DNA from 3 places in the Planococcus liqunii genome. Region 3 is predicted to be linked to each of the others. Evidence: predicted binding sites of a transcription regulator. Region 3 holds the regulator's gene; each other region holds the start of a gene.
The links. Region 3 encodes CtsR, which represses protease genes until heat stress. Its sites were predicted from a motif close to ATGGTCAATAAAGGTCAAACA; they were not measured.
Positions count from the first base shown of each region.

Region 1: the regulator CtsR is predicted to act here: its motif matches at 6,673-6,693, upstream of QWY22_RS13795 (ATP-dependent Clp protease ATP-binding subunit).
Region 2: the regulator CtsR is predicted to act here: its motif matches at 6,328-6,348, upstream of clpP (ATP-dependent Clp endopeptidase proteolytic subunit ClpP).

Region 1 covers NZ_CP129238.1:2,725,068-2,734,869, forward strand. The annotation lists gene QWY22_RS13770 (ABC transporter ATP-binding protein) at 1-619, opposite strand, end outside; gene QWY22_RS13775 (ABC transporter ATP-binding protein) at 616-1,662, opposite strand; gene fabF (beta-ketoacyl-ACP synthase II) at 1,913-3,154, opposite strand; gene QWY22_RS13785 (beta-ketoacyl-ACP synthase III) at 3,182-4,114, opposite strand; gene QWY22_RS13790 (DUF2929 family protein) at 4,302-4,487, shown strand; gene QWY22_RS13795 (ATP-dependent Clp protease ATP-binding subunit) at 4,519-6,654, opposite strand; gene QWY22_RS13800 (metal-sulfur cluster assembly factor) at 6,778-7,086, opposite strand; gene QWY22_RS13805 (prolyl oligopeptidase family serine peptidase) at 7,153-7,920, opposite strand; gene QWY22_RS13810 (Cof-type HAD-IIB family hydrolase) at 8,095-8,904, shown strand; gene QWY22_RS13815 (DegV family protein) at 8,921-9,775, shown strand; gene QWY22_RS13820 (CoA-disulfide reductase) at 9,786-9,802, shown strand, end outside.
Region 2 covers NZ_CP129238.1:1,217,033-1,226,834, forward strand. The annotation lists gene QWY22_RS06070 (tetratricopeptide repeat protein) at 1-381, shown strand, start outside; gene trxB (thioredoxin-disulfide reductase) at 449-1,402, shown strand; gene QWY22_RS06080 (8-oxo-dGTP diphosphatase) at 1,907-2,392, shown strand; gene rapZ (RNase adapter RapZ) at 2,385-3,266, shown strand; gene QWY22_RS06090 (gluconeogenesis factor YvcK family protein) at 3,271-4,266, shown strand; gene whiA (DNA-binding protein WhiA) at 4,290-5,240, shown strand; gene QWY22_RS06100 (HPr family phosphocarrier protein) at 5,299-5,556, shown strand; gene clpP (ATP-dependent Clp endopeptidase proteolytic subunit ClpP) at 5,647-6,249, opposite strand; tRNA gene QWY22_RS06110 (tRNA-Arg) at 6,422-6,493, shown strand; gene QWY22_RS06115 (LemA family protein) at 6,677-7,255, shown strand; gene QWY22_RS06120 (TPM domain-containing protein) at 7,252-8,007, shown strand; gene QWY22_RS06125 (glutaredoxin family protein) at 8,023-8,253, shown strand; gene QWY22_RS06130 (sugar-binding transcriptional regulator) at 8,362-9,405, shown strand; gene gap (type I glyceraldehyde-3-phosphate dehydrogenase) at 9,406-9,802, shown strand, end outside.
Region 3 covers NZ_CP129238.1:90,902-100,703, forward strand. The annotation lists tRNA gene QWY22_RS00405 (tRNA-Val) at 1-2, shown strand, start outside; tRNA gene QWY22_RS00410 (tRNA-Thr) at 16-91, shown strand; tRNA gene QWY22_RS00415 (tRNA-Lys) at 101-176, shown strand; tRNA gene QWY22_RS00420 (tRNA-Leu) at 201-285, shown strand; tRNA gene QWY22_RS00425 (tRNA-Gly) at 291-365, shown strand; tRNA gene QWY22_RS00430 (tRNA-Leu) at 394-482, shown strand; tRNA gene QWY22_RS00435 (tRNA-Arg) at 524-600, shown strand; tRNA gene QWY22_RS00440 (tRNA-Pro) at 626-702, shown strand; tRNA gene QWY22_RS00445 (tRNA-Ala) at 709-784, shown strand; rRNA gene QWY22_RS00450 (16S ribosomal RNA) at 957-2,506, shown strand; tRNA gene QWY22_RS00455 (tRNA-Ile) at 2,609-2,685, shown strand; tRNA gene QWY22_RS00460 (tRNA-Ala) at 2,695-2,770, shown strand; rRNA gene QWY22_RS00465 (23S ribosomal RNA) at 2,894-5,828, shown strand; rRNA gene rrf (5S ribosomal RNA) at 5,882-5,997, shown strand; gene QWY22_RS00475 (hypothetical protein) at 6,160-6,405, shown strand; gene QWY22_RS00480 (CtsR family transcriptional regulator) at 6,562-7,032, shown strand; gene QWY22_RS00485 (UvrB/UvrC motif-containing protein) at 7,044-7,577, shown strand; gene mcsB (protein-arginine kinase McsB) at 7,567-8,658, shown strand; gene clpC (ATP-dependent protease ATP-binding subunit ClpC) at 8,655-9,802, shown strand, end outside.

The sequences.
Region 1 (9,802 bases), 1.3 Mb from region 3:
ATTGGACCGAAACATCCAATGCCGAAACCGGCTCATCGGCCACAATCAATTTTGGGTTTAGCGCGAGTGCTCGGGCAATCCCGATGCGCTGCCGCTGGCCTCCAGAGAATTCATGGGCATATTTGTAATAGGCCTCCTCAGGAAGTCCGACGCGAGTCAGTAAAGACTTAATCTCTTGTTCCAACTGTTCCTTATTGCGCTTTTCGTAATTGAGAATTGGTTCGGCAACTATATCTCCAACCATTTGCATCGGGTTCAATGATGCATAAGGGTCCTGGAAAACCATTTGAAAATCGCGTCGTGCTTTTTGAAGTTTGGATCCCGACACTTTGGTGATATCTTTTCCTTCGAAAAGTATTTTGCCATCGGTAGGCTTTAACAACCGCAGTATGGTACGGCCAGTCGTTGATTTCCCACAGCCGGACTCTCCGACGAGCCCGAGTGTCTCTCCTCTTCGGATGGTGAAAGAAACATCATCCACCGCTTTCACATTGCCAACCACTCGCTTAAAAAAACCGCCGGTCACAGGATAATAGGTTTTAAGATTCTGCACGTCCAGCAGAACTTCCCTGCTTTCCAAGCTATCAATTCTTTCTTGTATGAAATCTCTTGTTGTCATAAAACAGTAGCCCCTTCTTTTTGTGGTTTTTGTCCTTCCGGCCAGCTTTCTTCGTAAAGAAGGCACGCAGCTTCATGGTCTCGTGCCACTGCCCCGAGCTGAGGCGTTACAGTCAAACATTCCGGCATTGCTTTCGGACAACGGTTCGCAAACCGGCAGCCCACTTGAGGCATATTTATAATAGAAGGAACCAATCCATCAATCGTCGCTAATTTCTCTACATCTTCATCCATTTTCGGAATGGCTTTCATTAGTAAGTCTGTATAAGGGTGCTTAGGGTGGTTGAAAAGTTCGTCTACTGACGCCCGTTCTGCAATTTTCCCAGCATACATGACAATGACCTCGTCACAGATTTCCGCAACTACCCCAAGATCGTGTGTAATCAGGATAATGGACATGTCATTGGTTTCCTGAATGCCTTTCAGCAATTCCAGAATCTGCGCCTGCACCGTTACATCGAGCGCAGTAGTCGGCTCATCGGCAATCAGCAATTTGGGCTGGCAGGCAATCGCCATCGCAATCATGACACGCTGCCTCATCCCGCCCGACAATTGGTGGGGGTATTCGTTCACGATTTTATCAGCGCGGGGGATTCCGACACTTTTAAGCAGTGAAACCGAACGGAGGCGTGCTTCTTTTTTCGTGATGTTTTCATGGTTCAATATCACTTCTTCGATTTGGTAACCTATCGTAAAGACGGGATTGAGTGAAGTCATCGGCTCCTGAAAAATCATGGATATATCTTTTCCTCGGAGTTTATTCATTTTCTTATCCGACAGCTTGGATATGTTTTCACCTTCGAATTCAATTTCGCCGCCGCGGATCTTGCCGATTCCCGATGGCAGCAACTGCATGATCGACAGCGACATTACACTTTTTCCACAGCCTGATTCTCCAACAATCCCAATAATTTTCTTGCGGTTTACGTCAAATGAAACGCCTTCTACAGCGTTGTAAAATTCTCCATCAATTTTAAAGCCGGTTTGAAGATTTTTTACTCGAAGAAGGGGTGCCGTCTTATCGGATGAGTATTTAACTGTCATGTCAACACCTCAAAATTCTTTTTTTTCTGTTAATTTGGATTGATTAAAGTTTATTACAAAAACATTACATAATCAATGTATTTTTCAAAATTTTAGTAATCGTTAAACTATTCCGTAAACTTAAATAAGACTGAAAACCTTATGGACTAAGGTTTTGTTAGTATTGTATTTAACTTTATTTTTTTGGATAAATTTCCTTAAATATAAAAAAACCGCCAGGCTTTAGCAGCCTGACGATTAACTTCAAATATTATTCTTTGAATTTCTTTAATACGATGGAGGCATTGTGGCCGCCAAATCCTAATGAGTTGCTCATTGCATAGGTGAAATCACCAAGCCGCGCTTCGTTTGGTACATAATCCAAATCGCATTCCTCATCTGGTGTACTATAGTTGATTGTCGGCGGCATGATGCCTTCCTTCAGAGACAAGGCAGTGAAAATAGCTTCTACGCCACCTGCAGCGCCAAGCAAATGGCCTGTCATTGATTTTGTTGAACTCATGCCCAATTTATAAGCATGTTCCCCGAATACAGTTTTGACTGCCATCGTTTCAAACAAATCGTTGTATGGCGTACTCGTTCCATGGGCATTGATATAGCCAATCGACGTTTTTTCAACGCCGCCGTCAGCCAATGCTTGCTCCATTGCACGGGCCGCGCCTTCTCCTCCTGGAGCTGGAGCGGTAATATGATGGGCGTCGCCTGTAGAACCGTAGCCAACGATCTCTGCATAAATTTTGGCACCGCGTGCTTTAGCATGTTCATACTCTTCCAAGATCACAATCCCGGCGCCTTCCCCAATGACAAATCCGTCACGGTTTTTATCAAATGGACGGGAAGCTGTCGCTGCATCCGGGTTCGTCGTCAATGCCGTATTTGCAGTGAAGCCGGCAACGGACAAGCGTGTGATCGGTGCTTCTGCGCCTCCGGAAATCATTACATCGGCATCACCGCGCTGAATCACTTTAAAGGCATCGCCTATTGAGTTCGTGCCGGAAGCACATGCAGTAACCGAACAGGAGTTGATGGCTTTTGCGCCAAAGTAAATGGAGACTTGGCCCGATGCCATATCCGGAATAATCATTGGCACGAAGAACGGACTTACTCGACGCACGCCGCGATTATTCAATACTTCCAACTGGTTTTCGATTGTTTCCATTCCACCAATTCCTGATCCAATCCAAACGCCTGTCCGAAGAGCCGTTTTTTCATCCAGCTCAAGATTGGCATCTTTCATCGCCATAATGGATGATGCCAATGCGTAATGCGTAAAACGGTCCATTTTTCTGGCTTCTTTTTTCTCGATATAGTCTTCTATGGAAAAGTCTTTAATTTCGGCAGCTACTTTAGCCGGATACTGGTCCGCGTCCAATCTTGTCAGTGGACCAACTCCTGATACGCCATTTTTTACGGATTCCCAAGTTGTCTCTATGTTGTTTCCTAATGGAGTTACAGCACCGACTCCAGTGATTACTACTCGACGATTCGTCATTCTATCTTCTTCCTTTCGATTGTACAATTATTTGCCCCATCTCATTGCTATTGCGCCCCAAGTCAATCCGCCGCCAAAGCCGACCATCACGACGACATCATCTTCTTTGATCCGTCCCTCTTCGACATCTTCGACCAGTGAAATCGGAATAGAAGCTGCAGATGTATTGCCGTATTTATGGATAGTCTTCGACATTTTTTCAATCGGCAGGCCTAAACGTTCTCTTGACGCTTCCATAATCCGGATATTCGCCTGGTGCGGAATCAGGAAGCTTACGTCTTCCTGGCTTAGCCCTGCTTTTTCAATAACATTTGCCGCAGATTCGCCCATTTGGCGAACAGCGAATTTAAACACTTCACGCCCATTCATCACCAAGTATTCATCTTGGTACAAATGTTTTCCGCCAGTGCCGTCCGCTCCCAGCTCAAAGGAAAGGATTCCGCGCCCTTCCGATACTTTCCCGAGAACAGCAGCTCCTGCTCCGTCACCGAAAAGCACAGCCGTGTTGCGGTCTTCCCAGTTAGTGATTTTAGATAATTTTTCTACTCCCACAACGAGAACATATTTATATACATCAGATTCAATAAATTGTTTTGCAGTTACGAGTCCATACATAAATCCTGCACATGCAGCCGAAAGGTCCATTGCAGCAGCATTGACTGCGCCAATTTCCTGTTGGATGGCACATGACATCGAAGGGAACGGCTGGTCCGGTGTGACGGTCGCAACCAGAATCAGACCGATTTCCGCCGGGTCTATTCCAGCATCCTCAATGGCTTTCTTCGCTGCGTCCAACGCCATATGGGAGGTGTCCTGATCATCTTTTGCAATCCGGCGCTCTTCAATCCCGGTCATCGTACGGATCCATTCATCTGAAGTATCCATGCGTTTTTCCAGATCGAAATTCGTTAGCTTATCTTCAGGCAGGCATCTGCCTATGCCGATAATTCCTGCATTCATTATTGGTCCCTCTTTTCAATTAACATCAATTATTAGTACCTGGTAATAATAATACGCCCTTTCATCAATTTTTTCAACTTACTGACATACTTCAGACAAATTATTTTTTTATATGATAAACTTTCTTTCTGTCAGAGAGGCTCTATGATATGATGATAGAAGATATTTCTATGTTGAGGTGAAACTAATGCAATATATTGGAACATTCTTATGGTCATTTTTATTAATTTCTTTGTTGAACTACGTAGTAAGTGCAGTCCAAAACGTACATTTTGATTTTATGCTGGGCGTTTATATTTCTATAGGGGTTTCTGTCCTGATCTTTGTAATTTCTGCAATTATTCCGGATGAGCCTGTAGCTGAAAAGCATTAATCATGAAAAGAAGCGTAATCCGGAATCCGGATTACGCTTCTTTTTTGTTGATAATTAATTTTCCATAGTCCATGCCCAATTGCAGAACGGTATTTGGCGCAAGGTCGCCTTTGATCAATTCCCGTGCGATTTTCGTTTCAATTTCGCGTTGGATAAAGCGTTTCAAAGGACGGGCTCCGAACAGCGGATCCGTTCCCGCTTCAATGATGTACTCGATTACCGAGTCATCTACTTCCAGCCCTAGCTGCTGCTGTTTCATGCGTTTAGCCAATTCAGCCAGCATTTTCTTCGCAATGCCATAAAAGTGGCTGTTATTCAACGCGTGGAAAATGACGATATCGTCAATGCGGTTCAATAACTCCGGTTTGAAATGCTTTCGAAGTTCCGACATCACGACATCTTCAATGTTGTGTTCCGTATCTTCCGCTCCGATATAGGCAGAACCGATATTCGAAGTCATGATAACAACCGTGTTCGAGAAGTTGACAAGCCGTCCCTGGCTGTCTGTAATGCGGCCATCATCCAAAATCTGCAGCAGAATATTTGCGACGTCCGGATGCGCTTTTTCGATTTCGTCCAGCAATACAACAGAGTACGGGTTGCGTCTGACCGCTTCCGTCAACTGGCCGCCTTCTTCATAGCCGACATAGCCCGGAGGTGCGCCGACAAGACGGGAGACGCTATGCTTTTCCATATACTCCGACATGTCAATCCGGATAAAATGGTCTTCCGAATCAAACAGGTTCGCTGCCAGCGATTTCGCCAGTTCCGTTTTCCCGACTCCCGTAGGGCCAAGGAAGATAAATGAACCGATTGGCTTCTGTTCATCTTTGATGCCGGCGCGTGCACGCCATACCGCTTCCGTCACAAGCTCGACTGCCCGGTCTTGGCCGATGACGCGTTCTTTTAAGGTGTCGCCGAGGCGCAGCAATTTCTCGCGTTCGCCTTCCACCAGTTTCGTTACCGGAATCCCTGTCCATCTGGCGACGATTCCGGCGATTTCATCGTCGGTCACTTCTTCCCGCAGTAACCGGGCCGCTCCGTCTTTTTTCAGTTCCCCTTCAAGAGCCGCCAATTCTTTTTCCAATTCCGGAATTTTTCCGTGGCGCAGTACGGCAGCGGCATTCAAATCGTACTTATTTTCCGCGTCTTCCAGCTGTCGACGGTATTGATCCAGCTTCTCGCGTTTTTCCTGGATTTTTTTCAACGATTCTTTTTCTGTTTTCCACTGCTGCTGCATGCCAGAAGATGACTCCTTCAGCTCGGCAATTTCTTTGCGCAATGTTTCAAGGCGCGTAATGCTGGCCGTGTCTTTTTCTTTTTGCAGCGCCTGTTCTTCAATCTCCAATTGCATCAGACGGCGTGTGGTTTCATCCAGTTCCTGCGGCATGGAATCAATTTCCGTCCGGATCATGGCACATGCCTCGTCAATCAAATCGATTGCTTTATCCGGCAAAAACCGTTCCGTAATGTACCGGTCAGACATCGCAGCTGCCGCTACAATTGCCCGGTCATGGATACGCACGGCGTGATGCAATTCAAAACGCTCTTTCAACCCCCGCAAAATTGAAACCGTGTCTTCGACAGAAGGCTCACGCACCATGACCTGCTGGAACCGGCGTTCAAGCGCCGGGTCTTTTTCGATGTGCATGCGGTACTCGTCCAGTGTCGTAGCACCAATGCAGAACAGCTCGCCGCGCGCCAGCATCGGCTTCAGCATATTTCCTGCATCCATGGCGCCTTCCGTGCGGCCCGCTCCCACAATCGTATGGATCTCATCAATGAAAAGAATAATTTCCCCGTTGCTGTCTTTCACTTGTTTCAGGACACTTTTTAAGCGTTCCTCAAATTCTCCCCGGTATTTGGCGCCTGCAATCAGTGAGCTCATATCGAGCTCATAGATCGTCCGGTTTTTCAAACCTTCCGGCACATCATTGCGGACAATCCGCTGTGCCAGCCCTTCGACAATTGCGGTTTTCCCGACACCCGGCTCACCGATCAGCACCGGATTATTTTTGGTTTTACGCGATAAAATGCGGATGACATTGCGTATTTCTTGGTCTCTGCCGATTACAGGATCCATTTTCCCGCTTTTTGCCTGCTCCACCATGTTTCGGCCGTATTGTTCCAACGGCGATTTTTGTTCTTGATTAGCAAATTGAACCATTTTCTTCACTCCTCTAAGAGTTTGACCTTTCTTGACTAATTTGATTATATGCAATTTGAACAAAGATGGCAAATGATATGCTAACAAAAAAACCTTCAGGAAATAGCTTCCTGAAGGTTTTGATTAACGGACGCCGAGCGCCATTTTCGCGTAACGCGACATTTTATCTTTGCCCCATACCGGCTGCCAGACGATTTTTACATCGACTTCGCTTACTTCCGGCAATTCGTACAACGCATGTTTTACCATATCAACGATTTGAGGTCCCATTGGGCATCCCATTGAAGTCAATGTCATCGTGACTACAGTAAAGCCCTCTTCCGACATCTCTACATCGTATACAAGGCCCAGGTTGACAATGTCTACTCCAAGTTCCGGGTCAATGACTTGTTCCAAAGCACCCATGATGCTATCTTTCATATCTTGATCCATTAGAATCCCTCCTTTTTCTGCTCTTCTCATCTTAACAAACTTTGGGCTGAAATGAAATTACCCTGCTTATTCGGCCGTATGTTCGGCCAGCCATCTTGTGGCAGCAAGCATCCCCGGACGGCTTACGGCGTGCCCGGCTTCTTTTTCGCCCATGAAATGAAGATGCTCCGGCACTTCCTCATATTCTTCTTTCAACGCTTTAAAAAAGCTGAACGTCGGGCTATACGGCACCGTTGTATCCTGCTCTCCATGCCAGAAAAAGACAGGGCGTTTATTGAAAATGCCCTTGTTCTTCGTAGCATCAAAGCGTCCAAGTGTAGCAAGCATCTGTTTTCTTTCTTCATCGGTAATCGGAAGTTTGAAGCCTTTCGATTCAAATTGAGCCATTTGTGCTTTTGCCAGCTGAACGTAATTGGGTGCACCCATCATGACGGCTGCAGCTTTGATCCACGAATAAACCGTCAAAGCTCCGAGCGTTGTAATGCCGCCCATCGACGTCCCTCCTATGCCCAGTTCGCCTTTTGCCCATTGTTTTTCGTGAATGGTCTTATGTATGTATGCTAATTCTTCTATAGAAGTTAAAACAACTTCCCAAAAGCGGAGGCTCATCTGTACTTCATCAAGGCCTTCTTCCCGCTCCCCGTGCAAATGTGCATCCGGCAGCAAGACACGCATCCCTTTTTCCACCATTTGATAGGCATAATGCAAGTTATGTTCTTTGGCGCTCATATGTCCATGGAAAAATACCGCTGTAGGCAGACTTTCGTCTTTCTTGCCTTCCGGATATATGTGAAGCAGCGGAATGTTATTCCATTTTTCGTGTTCTACTATCATTTAGTTCACTTCCTTCATACATATCCTACCAATGTTCTCGGAAGTCGGCAAACAATTCGGAGCTCTTCACGCATTTTTTATATAAGGAAACATAGCGAACCCTTCAAGAAATTTTGACGAAACCCTTCTGTTATCGCTACACTAGAGCTAGAGAGAGAAAGGAGACGGAATAAGATGAAACAGCATTTAATCGTTCTTGACTTAGATGGCACATTATTGACCGACCAGAAAGTCATTTCAGAAAAAACTAAGCAAACCTTGAAGCACGCTTTGGAAGCTGGCCATCAAGTAATGATTGCCACTGGGCGCCCTTACCGTTCAAGCGAACCTTATTATAAAGAACTGGGTTTAACTACCCCGATTGTCAATTTCAACGGAGCATTTGTCCACCATCCACTGAACAACAACTGGGGAGTTCACCATACACCGATTTCATTGGATGTGGTTCATGAAGTTGTCGAATCGATGCATGATTTTAATTTCCATAACATCGTTGCAGAAGTGCTTGACGACGTCTACGTCCATCACCACGACGAGAAACTAATGGATATTTTCCGATTCGGCGACCCTTCGATTACAGCGGGTGATTTGCGGAATTACTTGAAAGTGGATCCGACTTCTTTGCTCATTCATGCACCTTATGAAAAGGTTGGCTTGATCCATGACCATCTTAACGAAGTTCATGCCGAAGTGATTGACCATCGCCGCTGGGGAGCTCCTTGGCATGTCATTGAAATTGTCAAAAGCGGCTTGAACAAGGCTGTCGGCCTGGACCGCGTATCCAAATCACTCGGCATCTCCCGCGAGAACATCATCGCTTTTGGAGATGAAGACAACGACTTGGAAATGATTGAATTTGCCGGCGTCGGGGTCGCAATGGGCAATGCGATTGACCCTTTAAAGAGCATCGCGAACGAAATCACATTGACAAACAACGAAGACGGCATTGCCGAATTATTGATTGACCGGTTAAAACTTAAATAGTAAAAGGAGGATTTACATGAGATTATTTGCAGACAGCGCTTCTGATTTGCCGAAACATTTTTTCACAGAGGAAGATGTTATTTTATTCCCCCTCCGCGTGCATATTGGAGATAAGGACTTCGAAGACATCCGCACTATCCATTCCAAAGAAGTTTATGACGCCATCCGTTCGGATATTCATCCGAAAACGTCCCAAGTATCTCCGGAAGAAATGTTAAACGCCTTTGAGCAATTGGCCAAAGCGGGCGATGAAGGGTATTACATCGCCTTTTCTTCTGAGTTATCTGGTACATACAGCACAGCGGTCATGGTAGCCGATCAAGTGCGGGAAGAGTATCCGAATTTGAAACTGACCATCCTTGATTCAAAAGCGGCATCTCTTGGCTATGGCACGCTTGTAAAAGAGGCGGCTAGGCTTCGCGCTGCCGGCCATTCCCTGAACGAGATTATTGAAAAGACCCGTTTTATGGCAGAACATATGGAAAGTCTTTTCACAGTTGAAGACTTGGACTATATGGCCAAAGGCGGCCGCATCTCCAAAGGCAGTGCTTTTGTCGGCGGATTATTGAATATTAAACCGCTATTGCATGTGGAAGAAGGAAAACTGGTCCCGATTGAAAAGCTGCGCGGCCGGAAAAAAGTTTTGAGGCGGATGGTCGAATTGATGCAGGAACGCGGCGTCGATTGGGGAAAACAGACGATTGCCATCAGCCATGGCGATGACTTGGAGTTTGCCCAGTTATTGAAAAAGGAAATCGAAGACAGCCTCCATCCTAAACAAGTGGATATTTATATGATCGGTTCTGTGATTGCCGCCCATACCGGACCAGGCACTCTTGCTGTTTTTTACTTGAATCAAGTCGATATGTGAGGTGGATGTTGTGAGTAAAATCGTCAT
Region 2 (9,802 bases), 1.1 Mb from region 3:
TCGGAACAGCCGACCGTAATTGAAACTTATCTGCTTGGATATGCGCTGGGCCATCCGTTTAAAGAATCCGTACCGGAAGAAATGGCTTTCGTGCGCGCCATGAAAGCCGCTGAAATCCTGTATGAGGAAGAAAAGATGGTGACCGAACAAAACGCCGCCGTTTTTCAACTGTGGTTTATGTTGGTTGAAAAGGCGTTTGATGAAAATTATGGATTTAAAAATCCGAAGGCTTTGGCTGCTGCAACATGGTATATGGTCAAATTTTCAAGAGACCGGTCTGCTACAAAAAAAGCGGTTGCCGACCAGTTTGGCGTTTCGGCTGCCACATTGACAAAATACGTCAACGAACTGGCGAAATTCCTGCCGCTTTTTGAGAGCTAAGCAAAAAAGTTGCCGCAATGCCGGGAATCTTATACGATTTAGTTACTGAGATTTAGGAGGTCCTATTATGACTGAGACGAATAATACGTACGACGTAATCATTATTGGAGCAGGACCAGCAGGCATGACTGCCGCTGTTTACACATCGAGAGCGAACTTGAAAACATTAATGTTAGAGCGTGGAATTCCGGGCGGCCAAATGGCCAATACGGAAGAAATTGAAAACTATCCGGGGTTTGACCACATCCTTGGACCGGATCTTTCCAATAAAATGTTCGAGCATGCGAAGAAATTCGGTGCTGAATATGCGTACGGAGATGTAAAAGAAATTATCGATGGGGAAGAATATAAAACCATCATCGTAGGTTCGAAAGAATACAAGGCTCGTGCGGTTATTATTACGACAGGTGCCGAATACAAGAAAATGGGTGTTCCGGGAGAAAGCGAACTGGGCGGCCGCGGCGTCAGCTATTGTGCGGTTTGCGACGGAGCATTCTTCAAACAGAAAAACCTTGTTGTTGTCGGAGGCGGGGACTCTGCAGTTGAAGAAGGCGTCTATTTGACGCGTTTCGCTGACAAAGTCACAATCGTCCACAGACGTGATGAATTGCGTGCGCAAAAAATTCTTCAAGACCGCGCATTTGCAAACGATAAGATCGACTTTATCTGGAGCCATACCGTGAAAGAAATCAATGACGAAAACGGCAAAGTCGGCAGCGTCACCCTGGTTTCTACTAAAGACGGTGCAGAACAGGAATTTGATGCAGATGGCGTATTCATTTACATCGGCATGCTGCCATTGACGAAACCATTTGCAAACCTTGGCATCTTAAACGACGAAGGCTACATCGTGACTAATGAAAAAATGGAAACATCGGTTCCAGGAATCTACGCTGCAGGGGATGTCCGCGAAAAAATGCTTCGCCAAGTTGTAACTGCAACGGGCGACGGCAGTATCGCTGCACAAGCTGTTCAGCATTATATTGAGGAACTGGTTGAACGAATCGGGATTAAAGCCTGATTTAACGCTAATTTAATCCTGCTGTAACACGCTTGTCACAGATAAGTGGTAGAGTAGGAATAGTAAATTGACCCCCTTTTTATAAAGAAACTTTGACAAGCCGTTTTCCGATTCACTCGGAAGACGGCTTCTTTTTTTGTGTGGAGATCTTATTATTTCCAACCGGCCTAAACAGGTGCCTCTTCTTTTCTTAGTGTCCAGTTCCGGCGGCTAGCCCCTCGAGTCGCTTCGGTCTTGCCGGTAATGGCAAAGAACGCCATTATCTTCAAGCCCTCCAGCGCTTGTCGGGGCTGAACAAGCCGCCTGCACTTTTCTTAGTGTCCAGTTGCAAGAGCCAGCTTCTCGGGTCATAAGCCAACCAGGCTGTGCGGCATAAAACGCCGCTTCGCCAGTTCGGCTTATGCCTGTCGAAGCTAAACGGCTCTTTTCACTTTTCTTTTTTGCATGACACGCCTGGATAGATGTATAATGGAGAGAGTTTACAATAGATACGGAGTGTCGACAGTGCAGCGAATCGCAAATTTATTAGTGGTCCAGAACGGACAAGTATTGCTATTGAAGAAACCCCGGCGGGATTGGTACGTAGCCCCGGGCGGGAAAATGGAATCAGGAGAATCGATTTACGAAGCCGCCATCCGGGAGTTTAAGGAAGAAACCGGAGCGACGCCGATCGGCACTCATTTAAAAGGGATTTATACGATGATGATACAAGAAGGGGAGCAAATCGTAGACGAATGGATGCTGTTTACGTTTCTCGCAACCGGCATCACCGGCACCCCTTATGAAGAAACAAGAGAAGGGCTGCTTGAATGGCATCCTGTTGAAAGTTTGGATTTCTTGCCGATGGCAGAAGGCGACCGGACAAACTTGAAGTTTGCCGTAAGCCAGGAAGGCATGCAGTACGGCACGTTCCATTATTCATCTGAATTCCAATTGATCAACGAAAACATTCAAACGTCTACCGAAGAGGGGATTCCGCGTAATGGATAAGCACACCGATGAAACTGAATTAATCATAATTACCGGCATGTCAGGAGCGGGCAAAACAGTCGCCATCCAAAGCTTCGAGGATTTGGGCTTTTTTACAATTGACAACTTGCCGCCTGCGCTTCTATTGACTTTTATCAAGTTGATGAGAGACTCGGGCAAATCGATGAAACGCGTCGCTGCCGTAATGGATTTGCGGGGCGGCGACTTTTTTGACAGCCTAGTCGATGCAATCGACAATATTTCGAAAGAACCGAAAGTATCCACCACCATCCTCTTCCTGGATGCGGATAATCAGACACTGGTCAGCCGCTACAAAGAATCACGGCGTTCGCATCCTTTGTCGCCAGGCGGCTTAGTGCTGGGCGGCATAAAAAAAGAACGCGATATGCTGATGGATTTGCAAGGACGGGCGAAGTATATCTACAACACCTCGTCAATGACGCCTCGCCAGCTTAGAGAAAAAATTGTATCAGATTTTGCAACGCAATCCAGCAATAAATTTACCGTCAATGTCATGTCATTCGGTTTCAAACATGGCATTCCGATTGATGCCGATTTGGTTTTCGATGTGCGCTTCCTGCCCAATCCTTATTACATTGAAGATTTAAAGCCATTATCGGGTCTGGATGAACCGGTTTCAAGCTACGTGCTTCAATGGGGCGAAACACAGACATTGATCAGCAAATTGAGCGACCTTTTTGACTTCATCATTCCCCAATATAAAAACGAAGGCAAAGCCCAATTGGTTATTGCTTTCGGCTGTACGGGCGGGCAGCACCGTTCAGTGACGCTTGCTGAATACTACGGAAAACTGCTGGCCGAAAACAACAAAACGATCATTACGCATCGGGATGTCAAAACAAGAAAGGGCTGAGTGCATGGAAAGTACTTTACGCCGGAAACGGGTTGTCATCATCGGCGGCGGCACAGGGCTGTCCACATTACTGCGGGGCTTGAAAAAGTTCCCGTTGGATTTGACTGCGATTGTGACCGTAGCCGACGATGGGGGAAGCTCTGGGCGCCTTCGGAATGACTTGGATATTCCGCCTCCAGGCGATATCCGCAACGTCATGGCTGCGCTGTCAGATGCCGAACCATTGGTAGCAGAAATGTTTCAATATCGATTTAAACAATCACCGGATCTGGACGGCCATTCACTGGGCAATCTAATGTTGGCGGCCTTAACCAACATCACCGGGGATTTTTCGCATGCCGTGAAAGAAATGAGCCGCGTGCTGAATGTCAACGGAACCGTATTGCCGGCAGCCAACCAATTGGTCACGCTTCATGCAGAATTTGAAGATGGCACGATTGTCAGTGGAGAATCAAAAATTCCGGCGTATTTACAGCCAATCAAGAGAGTATTCCTGGAGCCGCGCGATGTCAAGACTTTGCCGGATACCATAGAAGCCATTCAAAAGGCGGATGTCATCGTTGTAGGGCCCGGGTCGCTGTACACCAGCATTTTGCCGAACCTCCTCGTAAAAGACATCAAAAAGGCGGTCATATCAGCCGAAGCCAAAAAGATTTATATTTGCAATCTGATGACACAAGCCGGAGAAACATATAAATATACGGCTTGCGATCACGTCAAGGCGCTCTATGACCATGTAGGCGAACCGTTTCTGGACGCCATTTTACTGAATAAAGAACAAGTTCCCCAAGGAATTGCGGAACGCTATATCAAACAAAAAGCCTGGCCTGTGGCGTACGATGAAGAACGATTGCAGAGCATGGGCCTTGAAATTTTTAAACAGGACATCGCCAACATTTTGGGTGAAACGGTCCGGCATGAACCATTGAAAGTGGCAGAATGGTTATTTGAATATGCCGGAGGCCTGGCCAAAGAAGATCCAAAGCAGCTATATTTTTAGCTCTTGGAAAGGGGGAAGATGTTTTGTCTTTTGCTTCGGAAACAAAAAAAGAGATGACCCAAGTAGAAGTGGACGATTGTTGCGGGAAAGCGGAATTATCTGCCTTGATTCGAATGAATGGAACCCTGTCATTTTCAAACCGACAGCTAAGCCTTGATATCCAGACGGAAAATGCAGCGATTGCCCGTCGGATCTACACGCTGCTTAAGCGGTTTTACCGGGCGTATCCAGTGGAATTGCTGGTGCGGAAGAAAATGCGGCTGAAGAAAAACAACGTTTACATTTGCAGAATCAGGGAAGGTTCTAAACATGTATTGGAAGACTTAGCGATCATTTCAGAAGGCTTCCAATTTGAACATGAAATCAATAAATCACTGATTGAAAAAAATTGCTGCAAACGCGCTTACTTGCGCGGTGCATTTTTAGCTGGCGGTTCTGTCAATAATCCGGAAACGTCTTCTTATCACTTGGAAATCTATTCGCTTTACAAAGACCACGCAGAATCTTTAGTGGACTTGATGAACGAATTCCACTTGAATGCAAAAACGATTGAACGGAAAAAAGGCTTTGTAACTTATTTGAAAGAAGCAGAAAAGATTTCAGATTTCCTGAGCATAGCAGGGGCCCACTCTGCGCTATTGAAATTTGAAGACGTGCGGATCATCCGGGATATGCGCAACAGTGTAAACCGCCTAGTGAACTGTGAAACGGCGAATTTAAATAAAACCATCGACGCCGCGCTGCGCCAAGTGGAAAATATCCGCTTTATCGATCAAATGATCGGTATTGACCAATTGCCTGAGCGGCTGCGGGAAATCGCACGGCTGCGGGTGGAATACCAGGACGTCACGTTAAAAGAACTGGGTGAAATGGTATCGGCAGGCAGTGTCAGCAAATCCGGTGTAAATCACAGATTGCGGAAAATTGATGAAATTGCCGAAAACTTGCGCAAGGGAGAGATGATCGGCCAATAATTTTGGCCGTTCTTTCATATATTTTGGGTGTGCAGATCAGTTTTAGAGGAGGAGCAATATGGTTGAAAAACAAGTGGTAGTCCAGTTGAAATCAGGTTTACAAGCAAGGCAGGCGGCATTGTTTGTCCAGGAAGCCAACCGGTTTAATTCGGATGTATACCTGGAAAAAGACGATAAAAAAGTAAATGCGAAAAGCATCATGGGCATTATGAGCCTGGCCATTAGCAAAGGCACCAGCGTTAAAATTTCTGCCGACGGCAGAGACGAACAAGAAGCAGTCGATTCACTGGCTGCACAAATCGAAAAAGAAGCGTAAAAAAGTCCACAGCTCAAGCTGTGGACTTTTATTTGGAATACAAATAGAAAAAGGACCGGGATGATTTCATCCTGGTCCTTTTAGCGTATCTTATTTTTTGTCTTCCAACATTTTGTTGCGCGTGATGATTTGGTCAACCAAACCGTATTCAACTGCGCGTTCAGCAGTCATGAAGTTGTCGCGGTCAGTGTCTTTAGAAATCACTTCAAGCGGCTGGCCAGTACGTTCTGACAGGATTTCGTTCAATTTTTCGCGAAGGTGCAAGATGCGTTTCGCGGCAATTTCGATTTCTGTCGCTTGCCCTTGAGCTCCGCCAAGCGGTTGGTGAATCATGACTTCAGCGTTCGGAAGTGCATAGCGTTTGCCTTTAGTTCCGGCTGCAAGAAGGAAAGCACCCATTGATGCCGCCATACCGATGCAGACGGTCTGTACGTCAGGCTTGATGAACTGCATAACATCATAGATCGCCATACCGGCAGTGATGCTGCCGCCCGGGCTGTTAATGTAGATGGAAATATCTTTATCCGGATCTTCAGCTTCAAGGAAAAGGAGCTGAGCTACGATTGAGTTGGCAACATTATCATCGATTCCGCTGCCGAGCATGATGACACGGTCTTTCAACAAGCGCGAATAAATATCGTAGGCGCGTTCGCCTCTGCTTGTCTGTTCAATTACTGTAGGAATTAAATTCATAAGATAGTTCCTCCTCATAATAGGTAATGGTCATTTCCTGCTGAAAGTTCTTCCAGCTGTATTAATATCATACACATCTTGGTCAATGAAGGTCAAATCTAACGAATTATAAAAAGGTGCTTGAAAACTTTTTTTATTATGGTTATAATAGAAAAGTCGTTAACGACCAAACGCCCTCGTAGTGTAATGGATCACACGTAAGATTCCGGTTCTTAAAATGGAGGTTCGATTCCTTCCGAGGGCATATAAAAAGTGAAGACCCGATTTGCCTCTCCAAGGCAAATCGGGTTTTTTGTGCTGTTAAAAAGTTATAACGGAAATTCATTCCCAATAATTAAGGGAAGGAATAAAATTCCAAAAATAATTGTTGTAATGCTTTATACTGAAGAAGAATAAATTTTGGACAAACTACTGAAGAGGTGAAGCATTGAAAAAACAATTGATTCCTTTTATGATTGTCATTGCATTTATTGTAATAGCAGCTGCGATTTTAATCCCGAGCTACAACAGTTTCGTACAGCTTGAAGAAGCGGTGGACGAATCGTATGCACAGCTTGAAAATCAATTGCAGCGAAGACATGACTTGATTCCCAACTTGGTGGAAACCGTTAAGGGATTCGCCGGCCAGGAACAGGACATTATCGATAGTGTCACAGAGGCGCGTTCGAATTTGGCCGGTGCAAAGGGCGTAAGTGAACAAGCCGGTGCAGATGCCGAGTTGAGCGGCGCTTTGAGCCGGCTGCTGGCAGTAGTAGAGAACTATCCGGAAATTCGTTCCAGTGAAAACTTCCAGCAGCTTTCGGATGAGCTGGCAGGCACGGAAAACCGGATTGCGGTAGCCAGACAGGATTTTAATGGAACGGTTTCCGGATTCAACCGCAAAGCAAAAAGTTTTCCTGGCAATGTAGTTGCCGCTGTTTTCGGATTTAGTGAAAAACAATATTTTGGAGCAGACCCGGATGCTTCAGACGCTCCGGAAGTAGACTTTGGAAGCACCAAGGAATGATGAAGAAATGGATGGTTCTGTTTGGGATTTTCAGTTTTATGGCTGCGGCTCCTGTCCTAGCTTTTGAATTTCCCGAATTGGCAGGGGATATTTACATTCAGGACATTGCCGGCGTATTAACTCCTGAAGAAGAAGAGGAACTGCGGCAGTTGGGAAGAGAGCTTGAAGATGCCACCACGGCTCAGCTGGCAGTGATGGTTGTCCCGACACTGGACGGTGAACCGATTGCTGATTATGCGGTGGAAGCCCTCCGGCATTACGGAGTAGGGACAAAAGAAGAAAATAATGGCGTGCTCATGGTCGTTTCGACTGGAGACCGGGAAATTTACATTTCTACCGGTTACGGCCTTGAAGCCGTTCTGCCAGATGGCAAAGTGGGACGGATCCTGGATGACTATGCCGTTTCCCACCTTAAGCAAAATGATTTTGGCGCGGGAATAAAAGATACCTATAAAGCGCTTCATGAAGAAATAGGAACAACTTATGGCTGGGATGCGGAGCTGGCAGTTCCACAGCCGTTAACTCAGCAGCCGAGTGGTGCTGAAGAAAAGGATGTATGGCTGATTCCTCGGCTCATCCTCGTCGGCATTTTTGTCATCTGGATCCTCGTTTCTTTATTTGGCGACGGGGCCGGGAGAGGCAATAGCAAAAGTGCAGGAAAAAGAAGTCCGTCAAGTTCCCGCCGAAGCAGCAGTTCGCGAAGCGGCCGCGGCGGTTCCGGAGGCGGAGGCGGTGCCGGCCGCAAATTCTGAAGAAAGAGGGAAAACATGATTACTTTATACACACGGCCCAACTGTCCGTTATGCGACGAGGCAAAAATGATGATGGAACTCGTAAGAGAAGATTTTCCGTTTGAGTACGAAGAAGTCAATATCGAGAGCGACGATGCCCTCCATGAAAAATACATGCTGATGATTCCTGTCGTTGAAAAAGACGGGGAAGTGGCCATTTACGGAAACGTCGGCTATATCGAACTGCTGGAAGCGTTAGAATTTTAACGCTTCTTTTTATTTGCATTTTAATAAGTGATTCGCTAGAATGTAACTAGTGGGACATAAAAATAACAAGTGGGACAAAAAACGTCCAGCTCGAAATGGAGTGAACGAATGGATCCATTAACGGAAGCGAAAAAAAAGCTGATGCCGGAAATGACCGAGCTCCTGAAGAAACGTTATCAGATCCTGCAGACGATTGGATTGGAACAGCCGATTGGCAGGCGGACGTTAAGTGAACTTGCCGGCATGACAGAACGGGATATTCGGAAAGAAACGGATTTACTGCGAAACCAGCAGTTGATTGAAGCCAGAACTTCCGGCATGTATGTTTCGGTACAAGGCGAGGAAGTGCTGGAAGCTTTAAAAGATTTCATGCGCGAAATGGCTGGCTTGTCAGACATGGAAAAGCAGCTGAAATCGATTTTAGGCATCACAAGAGTGCTCATTCTGCCGCAAGACAGCGATGACATTCCAGCAGTGAAGGCAAACATTGGCAAAGAAGCAGCCCGCTTATTGGAAACAAAGTTCCCACTGTATAAAAAAATTGCAGTGACCGGCGGCAGCACGATGGCCGCCATTTCGAAAGAAATCACTGCAGATAAGAAAGACGCCTCTTTGCAATTTATTGCGGCAAGAGGCGGACTTGGCGAAGATGTGCTGCATCAAGCCAATACCATTGCTTCTTTGTTCGCTGAAAAAACGGGCGGAGCCGTCAAAACGCTCTACCTGCCGGATCATTTAAGTGCGGAAGCGTACGAGATGATGATGCGGGAACCGGTGATCAAGGAAATGATGGAGCTGTATGATCAGACAGAAGTAGTTGTCCATGGCATCGGCAACGCTGAAGAAATTGCGCTGCACCGCAAGTCTTCGGTGGAAGAGGTCAATCGCATCCGAAACGGCGGAGCGGTCAGCGAAGCGTTCGGCTATTACTTCGACAAAGAAGGAAATGTAGTTTACCGCATCCGCACAGCGGGAATTCAAATGGAGCAGGTTCAAAACGCACCATTTATCCTGGCGGTTGCAGGGGGACGTTCAAAAGCGACAGCGATTCTCTCGTATTTCAAAATTGCACCGCCGCAGACGACCTTAATTACAGATGAAGGTGCAGCACGAAAAATAATCGAGTTAACTCAAAAACAGGAGGAATTTTAAATGACTTTAAAATTAGCTATTAACGGATTCGGCCGTATCGGACGTATTGTATTCCGCCAAGCATTGGCAAACGAAGAAGTGGAAGTAGTGGCAGTAAACGACTTGACTGACGCAAAAATGCTTGCTCACTTGCTGAAATATGATTCAATCCACGGCACATTGGATGCAGAAATTTCATCTGAAGGCAATGATTTGATTGTCAACGGCAAGAAAATCCATGTCTACTCTGAAAAAGATCCGGCGAACCTTCCATGGGCTGAAAACAACATCGATATCGTAATTGAATCTACTGGATTCTTCACAAATGCTGACGATGCGAAAAAACACATCCAAGCAGGCGCGAAAAAAGTTATCGTTTCTGCACCAGGCAAGAACATGAAAACTCTTGTGATGGGCG
Region 3 (9,802 bases):
CATTTTTTCTCTTTCGCCGGAGTAGCTCAACTGGTAGAGCAACTGACTTGTAATCAGTAGGTTGAGGGTTCAAGTCCTTTCTCCGGCACCACTCATGTTTGAGCCATTAGCTCAGTTGGTAGAGCATCTGACTTTTAATCAGAGGGTCGAAGGTTCGAATCCTTCATGGCTCACCATTTTTACAACTTCATTATTGCCACGCGGGTGTGGCGGAACTGGCAGACGCACTAGACTTAGGATCTAGCGCCTTCGGGCGTGGGGGTTCGACTCCCTTCACCCGCACCATTTTTGCGGAAGTAGTTCAGTGGTAGAACGCCACCTTGCCAAGGTGGAGGTCGCGAGTTCGAACCTCGTCTTCCGCTCCATTTTTTTGCACAATCTTGCTGACCCTAAGCCGGGGTGGCGGAACTGGCAGACGCACAGGACTTAAAATCCTGCGGTAGGTGACTACCGTACCGGTTCGATTCCGGTCCTCGGCACCATTAAGCAAAAAAACCGTAGGTTTTCTCCTATATCATAAGAAGCGCCCGTAGCTCAATTGGATAGAGTACTTGACTACGAATCAAGCGGTTAGAGGTTCGAGTCCTCTCGGGCGCGCCATATTTTCAACTCAGCAGTTTCAGTTCGGGAAGTAGCTCAGCTTGGTAGAGCACTTGGTTTGGGACCAAGGGGTCGCAGGTTCGAATCCTGTCTTCCCGACCATTCAATGGGGCCTTAGCTCAGCTGGGAGAGCGCCTGCCTTGCACGCAGGAGGTCAGCGGTTCGATCCCGCTAGGCTCCACCATTATTTTTATTCAAATGAACCTTGAAAACTGAACAGCAAAACGTCAACAATAGCAACGGCCGCGCAAAACGGCCCGCGCAAACAACTACTGATCAGGCATTGCCAGATCAAGCGACTCGTGCGTTCTTCGGAACGGCGAGACGCCAGCAGAATTTGAGCAAGTCAGTTCTCTATAATGGAGAGTTTGATCCTGGCTCAGGACGAACGCTGGCGGCGTGCCTAATACATGCAAGTCGAGCGGAACACTTGGAGCTTGCTCCAAGCGTTTAGCGGCGGACGGGTGAGTAACACGTGGGCAACCTGCCCTGCAGATCGGGATAACTCCGGGAAACCGGTGCTAATACCGAATAGTTTGACCTCCCTCCTGGGAGGTTACGGAAAGACGGTTTCGGCTGTCACTGCAGGATGGGCCCGCGGCGCATTAGCTAGTTGGTGGGGTAACGGCCCACCAAGGCGACGATGCGTAGCCGACCTGAGAGGGTGATCGGCCACACTGGGACTGAGACACGGCCCAGACTCCTACGGGAGGCAGCAGTAGGGAATCTTCCGCAATGGACGCAAGTCTGACGGAGCAACGCCGCGTGAGTGATGAAGGTTTTCGGATCGTAAAACTCTGTTGCGAGGGAAGAAACCGTGCCAATTAACTACTGGCACCTTGACGGTACCTCGCCAGAAAGCCACGGCTAACTACGTGCCAGCAGCCGCGGTAATACGTAGGTGGCAAGCGTTGTCCGGAATTATTGGGCGTAAAGCGCGCGCAGGCGGTCCTTTAAGTCTGATGTGAAAGCCCACGGCTCAACCGTGGAGGGTCATTGGAAACTGGGGGACTTGAGTGCAGAAGAGGAAAGTGGAATTCCATGTGTAGCGGTGAAATGCGTAGAGATGTGGAGGAACACCAGTGGCGAAGGCGACTTTCTGGTCTGTAACTGACGCTGAGGCGCGAAAGCGTGGGGAGCAAACAGGATTAGATACCCTGGTAGTCCACGCCGTAAACGATGAGTGCTAAGTGTTAGGGGGTTTCCGCCCCTTAGTGCTGCAGCTAACGCATTAAGCACTCCGCCTGGGGAGTACGGCCGCAAGGCTGAAACTCAAAGGAATTGACGGGGGCCCGCACAAGCGGTGGAGCATGTGGTTTAATTCGAAGCAACGCGAAGAACCTTACCAGGTCTTGACATCCCGCTGACCGCCCTGGAGACAGGGCTTTCCCTTCGGGGACAGCGGTGACAGGTGGTGCATGGTTGTCGTCAGCTCGTGTCGTGAGATGTTGGGTTAAGTCCCGCAACGAGCGCAACCCTTGATCTTAGTTGCCAGCATTCAGTTGGGCACTCTAAGGTGACTGCCGGTGACAAACCGGAGGAAGGTGGGGATGACGTCAAATCATCATGCCCCTTATGACCTGGGCTACACACGTGCTACAATGGACGGTACAAAGGGCTGCCAACCCGCGAGGGGGAGCCAATCCCAGAAAACCGTTCTCAGTTCGGATTGCAGGCTGCAACTCGCCTGCATGAAGCCGGAATCGCTAGTAATCGTGGATCAGCATGCCACGGTGAATACGTTCCCGGGCCTTGTACACACCGCCCGTCACACCACGAGAGTTTGTAACACCCGAAGTCGGTGAGGTAACCCTTGTGGAGCCAGCCGCCGAAGGTGGGACAGATGATTGGGGTGAAGTCGTAACAAGGTAGCCGTATCGGAAGGTGCGGCTGGATCACCTCCTTTCTAAGGATATATTCGGAACGAAACCTGCGGGTTTCGGTTGACGTTTTGCGTTCAGTTTTGAAGGTTCAGTAGAACTTTCCTGATCATTTTGAATACCCAAGAGGGCCTATAGCTCAGCTGGTTAGAGCGCACGCCTGATAAGCGTGAGGTCGATGGTTCGAGTCCATTTAGGCCCACCATAACTTCTTGGGGCCTTAGCTCAGCTGGGAGAGCGCCTGCCTTGCACGCAGGAGGTCAGCGGTTCGATCCCGCTAGGCTCCACCAATCGTTTTCTTTTTTTTTGCGCGAAAACGAGCTTGTTCTTTGAAAACTGGATATGACGACATTGAAACAACGAAAACAAGCAACACGAGTGATGAGACCGGTTTTTTCGGTCGACTTTCTAATGGTTAAGTTAGAAAGGGCGCACGGTGGATGCCTTGGCACTAGGAGCCGAAGAAGGACGGCACTAACACCGATATGCTCCGGGGAGCTGTAAGTGAGCTTTGATCCGGAGATTTCCGAATGGGGGAACCCACCGCCTTTAATGGGGCGGTATCCATGTGTGAATTCATAGCACATGAGAAGGCAGACCCAGGGAACTGAAACATCTAAGTACCTGGAGGAACAGAAAGCAAATGCGATTCCCTGAGTAGCGGCGAGCGAAACGGGATCAGCCCAAACCAAGAGGCTTGCCTCTTGGGGTTGTAGGACACTCAATACGGAGTTACAAAAGAAGCGGTTAGGCGAAGCGACCTGGAACGGTCCGCCACAGTGGGTAACAGCCCCGTAGCCGAAAATCGCTTCCCTCCTGAGTGGATCCTGAGTACGGCGGAACACGTGAAATTCCGTCGGAATCCGGGAGGACCATCTCCCAAGGCTAAATACTACCTAGTGACCGATAGTGAACCAGTACCGTGAGGGAAAGGTGAAAAGCACCCCGGAAGGGGAGTGAAACAGATCCTGAAACCGTGTGCCTACAACTAGTCAAAGCCCGTTTATGGGTGATGGCGTGCCTTTTGTAGAATGAACCGGCGAGTTACGATTGCATGCAAGGTTAAGGTGAGAAGCCGGAGCCGCAGCGAAAGCGAGTCTGAATAGGGCGAATGAGTATGCAGTTGTAGACCCGAAACCAGGTGATCTACCCATGTCCAGGGTGAAGGTAAGGTAACACTTACTGGAGGCCCGAACCCACGCACGTTGAAAAGTGCGGGGATGAGGTGTGGGTAGCGGAGAAATTCCAATCGAACCTGGAGATAGCTGGTTCTCTCCGAAATAGCTTTAGGGCTAGCCTCAAGATTGAGAATCCTGGAGGTAGAGCACTGTTTGGACTAGGGGCCCATCCCGGGTTACCGAATTCAGACAAACTCCGAATGCCAGTGATTTATGCTTGGGAGTCAGACTGCGAGTGATAAGATCCGTAGTCAAGAGGGAAACAGCCCAGACCACCAGCTAAGGTCCCCAAATATCCGTTAAGTGGAAAAGGATGTGGCGTTGCTTAGACAACCAGGATGTTGGCTTAGAAGCAGCCATCATTTAAAGAGTGCGTAATAGCTCACTGGTCGAGTGACACTGCGCCGAAAATGTACCGGGGCTAAACGGATTACCGAAGCTGTGGATGGACATCTCAGATGTCCGTGGTAGGAGAGCGTTCTAAGGGCGTCGAAGCGGGACCGGAAGGATCCGTGGAGCGCTTAGAAGTGAGAATGCCGGTATGAGTAACGAAAGACGGGTGAGAATCCCGTCCACCGAATGCCTAAGGTTTCCTGAGGAAGGCTCGTCCGCTCAGGGTCAGTCGGGACCTAAGTCGAGGCCGATAGGCGTAGACGATGGACAACAGGTTGATATTCCTGTACCACCTCCCCGCCGTTTGAGCAATGGGGGGACGCAGAAGGATAAGGCGAGCGCGCCGTTGGTTGAGCGCGTCCAAGCAGCAAGGTGGGAAACGAGGCAAATCCCGTTTCCGCAAACATTGAACTGTGACGGCAAGGGGCATTGCGCCCTGGAGTCCCTGATTTCACACTGCCAAGAAAAGCCTCTAGCGAGGCGGGAGGTGCCCGTACCGCAAACCGACACAGGTAGGCGAGAAGAGAATTCTAAGGTGAGCGAGTGAACTCTCGTTAAGGAACTCGGCAAAATGACCCCGTAACTTCGGGAGAAGGGGTGCTCTGGTAGGGTGTATAGCCCGAGAGAGCCGCAGTGAATAGGCCCAGGCGACTGTTTAGCAAAAACACAGGTCTCTGCAAAACCGTAAGGTGACGTATAGGGGCTGACGCCTGCCCGGTGCTGGAAGGTTAAGGGGAGTGCTTAGCGCAAGCGAAGGTGCGAACTGAAGCCCCAGTAAACGGCGGCCGTAACTATAACGGTCCTAAGGTAGCGAAATTCCTTGTCGGGTAAGTTCCGACCCGCACGAAAGGCGTAACGATCTGGGCACTGTCTCAACGAGAGACTCGGTGAAATTATAGTACCTGTGAAGATGCAGGTTACCCGCGACAGGACGGAAAGACCCCGTGGAGCTTTACTGCAGCCTGATATTGAATTTTGGTGCAACTTGTACAGGATAGGTAGGAGCCAGAGAACCCGGAGCGCCAGCTTCGGGGGAGGCGTCGGTGGGATACTACCCTGGTTGTATTGAAATTCTAACCCACGCCCCTGATCGGGGCGGGAGACAGTGTCAGGCGGGCAGTTTGACTGGGGCGGTCGCCTCCTAAAGAGTAACGGAGGCGCCCAAAGGTTCCCTCAGAATGGTTGGAAATCATTCGCAGAGTGTAAAGGCACAAGGGAGCTTGACTGCGAGACGTACAGGTCGAGCAGGGTCGAAAGACGGGCTTAGTGATCCGGTGGTTCCGCATGGAAGGGCCATCGCTCAACGGATAAAAGCTACCCCGGGGATAACAGGCTTATCTCCCCCAAGAGTCCACATCGACGGGGAGGTTTGGCACCTCGATGTCGGCTCATCGCATCCTGGGGCTGTAGTCGGTCCCAAGGGTTGGGCTGTTCGCCCATTAAAGCGGTACGCGAGCTGGGTTCAGAACGTCGTGAGACAGTTCGGTCCCTATCCGTCGCGGGCGCAGGAAATTTGAGAGGAGCTGTCCTTAGTACGAGAGGACCGGGATGGACACACCGCTGGTGTACCAGTTGTTCCGCCAGGGGCATCGCTGGGTAGCTATGTGTGGCCGGGATAAGTGCTGAAAGCATCTAAGCACGAAGCCCCCCTCAAGATGAGATTTCCCATTGCGCAAGCAAGTAAGATCCCTCAAAGACGATGAGGTAGATAGGTTCGGGGTGGAAGCGCAGCGATGCGTGCAGCTGACGAATACTAATCGATCGAGGACTTAACCAAACACCGTTGTTTTCAATGTCGCATATCCAGTTTTGAGGGCGCAAGCACTCATGTCCAGTGATGATGGCAAAGAGGCCACACCCGTTCCCATCCCGAACACGGAAGTTAAGCTCTTTTGCGCCGATGGTAGTTGGGGGTTTCCCCCTGTGAGAGTAGGACATTGCTGGGCCAAGAAAAAAAGCCGTTGCCGGTATTTCCGGCGGCGGCTTTTTTGTGTTTTCTTTATCGCTTATTCAAAATTGAAATAAGCATAAGTGATCATTTTTGATTAATTTCTTTCTAAGGATTGAACTTTCTGTTTTACGGGAAAAGCTTAAGAGAGGTGATGGTGATGAAACCGGGATTATATAAAGTAGAGACAATTGATAAAAGAACGGCTTTGTTAACCCCTATTAATGGCGACACTGATCAGTACACTTTTCCAGTAACAGATTTTACACATGACGTTACTGAAGGCGACGTAGTAGAAGTTTGGCGTGAAGGAACAAAATGGTTGACTAAATACCGAGAAGAAGAAACTACGTCGATTTCGAGTCATGCAAAAGATTTTATGAAACGAATATTAGATAAAGAATAGTATGTGCAAAAGCCTTGGGATTTTTCTCGAGGCTTTTTTGACGTACGCCTTCTGCAAATCATTCTATTTGAATTCCTTAAAATGCATGGTGTATAATAAAGTCAAATATAGTCAAAGTCAGCTTTTGACGTATTATGTATCGAAGAGGTGAAGGCGATGCGGAATATTTCAGACGTGATTGAAGGTTATTTGAAAGAAGTTATCGAATTAAGCGAGAGAGACCATATTGAAATAAAAAGAAATGAAGTAGCAGAAAAATTTCAATGTGTGCCTTCTCAAATAAATTATGTGATTAACACTAGGTTTACTGTCGATAGGGGCTATCTGGTTGAAAGCAAAAGAGGCGGGGGCGGCTATATCCGCATCAAGCGGATTAGGATGCATCAGAAATCTGATGTGATTTCTGATATTATCGGCCGCCTGGAAAATGGAGCTACTCAGAGCATGGCAGAAGACATTGTTTTTCGGCTCTTGGATGAAGATGTCGTATCCAAACGAGAAGCGAAATTAATCTTAAGTGCCATCGACCGCTCCACTTTGCTTTTGCCTTTGCCGGTTCGAGATGAAGTAAGGGCAAGGATACTTATTGCGATGCTCTTTACTTTAAAGTATCAGTCAAACACATAAGGGGTGATAAAATGATTTGCGATCAATGCGGAGAACGTCCTGCTTCCGTAATTGTTAAACAAAAGATGCAGGGACAGATGACGGAGCGTCATTTATGTCACGTCTGTGCTGCTGAAAACCACAACTTAAATTTTGTTTTTGAACAAGATCCTATGGCTATTCATCAATTGTTGTCTAATTGGTTTCCTAAACAGCAAACTTCAGTAAGTCCAGTGAAAAAAGAAGTGGCGGTCTGCCCTTCTTGCGGATTTACTTTTACAAAGTTTTTGGAGCTGGGAAAATTCGGTTGTGCAACTTGTTATGAAGCCTTTGAACCACAATTAGAAAACATTTTTAAACGGCTTCACAACGGCAATTTTGAACATGCTGGAAAAATTCCTGCTTCTTATGGAAGCACATTAAAGATACGAAAAGAAATAGAAGAACTAAGAAAGCTTATGCAAGTTTCAATTCAAAATGAGAATTTTGAAGAAGCAGCAAAATTCCGGGATGAAATTAAAGAATTAAATCTTCAGCTTGAAGGAGGTGTCCCGGATGGCAATTGAACGTTTTTTGCAACCAAGAGCCAGCAGCTGGATGGCGAATGATGGTGATAATGTCGATATTGCCATGAGTACACGCATTCGGCTGGCACGCAATTTAAGTGACTTCCAATTTCCCTATTCATATTCGGAGGATGAAGCACTAAAAGTGGATAAAGAAGTGTCTTCTGTTCTCCTTGATAAAGCACATGAGTTGAATCATTCGTTTACACATATTAATATACAGGAAACCCCTAAGCTGCAAAGGGAAGTATTGGTTGAGAAACACTTGATCAGCCCTTACTTGGCAAATGGGACACATTCAGGATCAGTCCTGCTGTCAGAGAATGAAGAGCTTAGTGTCATGGTCAATGAAGAAGACCATTTGCGGATACAAAGTCTGCAGTCGGGGTTTCATTTGCAAGAAGCCTATCAGGCAGCCAACCAATTGGATTCCTTGCTGGAAAAAAATCTCTCCTATGCCTTCCATGAAAAGTTTGGTTATTTAACCAGCTGTCCTACGAATACCGGAACAGGAATGAGAGCTTCTGTCATGCTGCATTTGCCGGCGTTGACGATGTCCCATCAGATTACACGTATAATTCCAGCGATTTCACGTTTAGGAATGGTCGTAAGAGGTATTTACGGAGAAGGCAGCGAAGCTTTAGGCAATGTCTATCAGATTTCCAACCAAATGACTCTTGGGAAGTCGGAATACGATATTTTGCAGGATTTGCAGAATATGACCGAACAGATTATTCACCAAGAACGATTGGCTAGAGAGGCTATTTTAAACAACTCACCACTTGCTTTGGAGGACCGGATTTACCGGTCTCTTGGAACGCTGACCTATTCCCGTTTATTGTCTACGGAAGAAGCAGCAACTTGTTTATCGGATGTTCGCTTAGGCATTGATTTAAAAATGATCGAAGATATGGACATGTCCATTTTGAATGAATTGATGATTTTTATGCAGCCGGCTTTTCTTCAGCAATATGCCGGGAAACCGCTGCAGCCCAAAGAACGTGATGTTGCCCGCGCGAAATTATTCCGCGAGCGTTTGAATAAAGAAAAAGCAACCCATGAAGGAGAGGAATTCGCATGATGTTTAATCGATTTACACAACGCGCACAAAAAGTGCTTCAATTAGCTCAAGAAGAAGCTATTCGCATGAAACATGAATCAATTGGAACAGAGCATATTTTGCTTGGTTTAATTCGTGAAGGCGGCGGTATTGCTGCTAAAGCTCTAGAGGCTATCGAAGTTAATACGCAATTGATCGAAGAAGGCGTTAAAGAACTGGTGGGAGTCGGCGAAAAAGATGTCGGCCCGATCGTTCACTATACACCTCGTGCTAAAAAAGTTATTGAACTGTCTGTAGATGAGTCCCGCAAATTGGGCCATTCTTATATCGGCACTGAGCATTTACTGCTTGCGTTGATCCGTGAAGGTGAAGGCGTAGCGGCACGTGTATTAGGCAATGCAGGCGTCAGCTTGAATAAAGCGCGTCAGCAAGTCTTGCAATTGTTAGGCAGCAATGAGCAGGCGTCTACTGGTAGCAGCCCAAATGCTTCTGCCAACACGCCGACTTTAGATGGTTTAGCTCGCGATTTGACACAAGTGGCACGTGAAGGAAGCTTGGATCCGGTTATCGGAAGAAGCCAGGAAATCACCCGTGTTATTGAAGTATTAAGCCGCCGTACGAAAAACAACCCGGTCTTGATCGGTGAGCCAGGGGTTGGTAAGACAGCGATTGCTGAAGGGTTGGCCCAGCAAATCGTCAACAATGAAGTGCCGGAAACTTTACGCGACAAACGTGTGATGGTATTGGATATGGGAACTGTGGTTGCAGGCACCAAATACCGCGGGGAATTTGAAGATCGCCTGAAAAAAGTGATGGACGAAATTCGCCAAGCCGGCAATGTCATTCTCTTTATCGATGAGTTGCATACATTGATCGGTGCAGGTGGAGCAGAAGGTGCGATTGACGCATCAAACATCTTGAAACCTTCTCTTTCACGCGGTGAATTGCAATGTATCGGCGCTACAACATTAGATGAATACCGTAAATACATTGAAAAAGACGCAGCTCTTGAACGACGCTTCCAGCCGATTCAAGTAGACGAGCCATCAGTAGACGAAACAATCTTGATCATCAGAGGGCTACGCGACCGTTACGAAGCGCATCACCGGGTGAAAATTACGGATGAAGCGATTGAAGCGGCAGCAAAAATGTCGGACCGTTACAT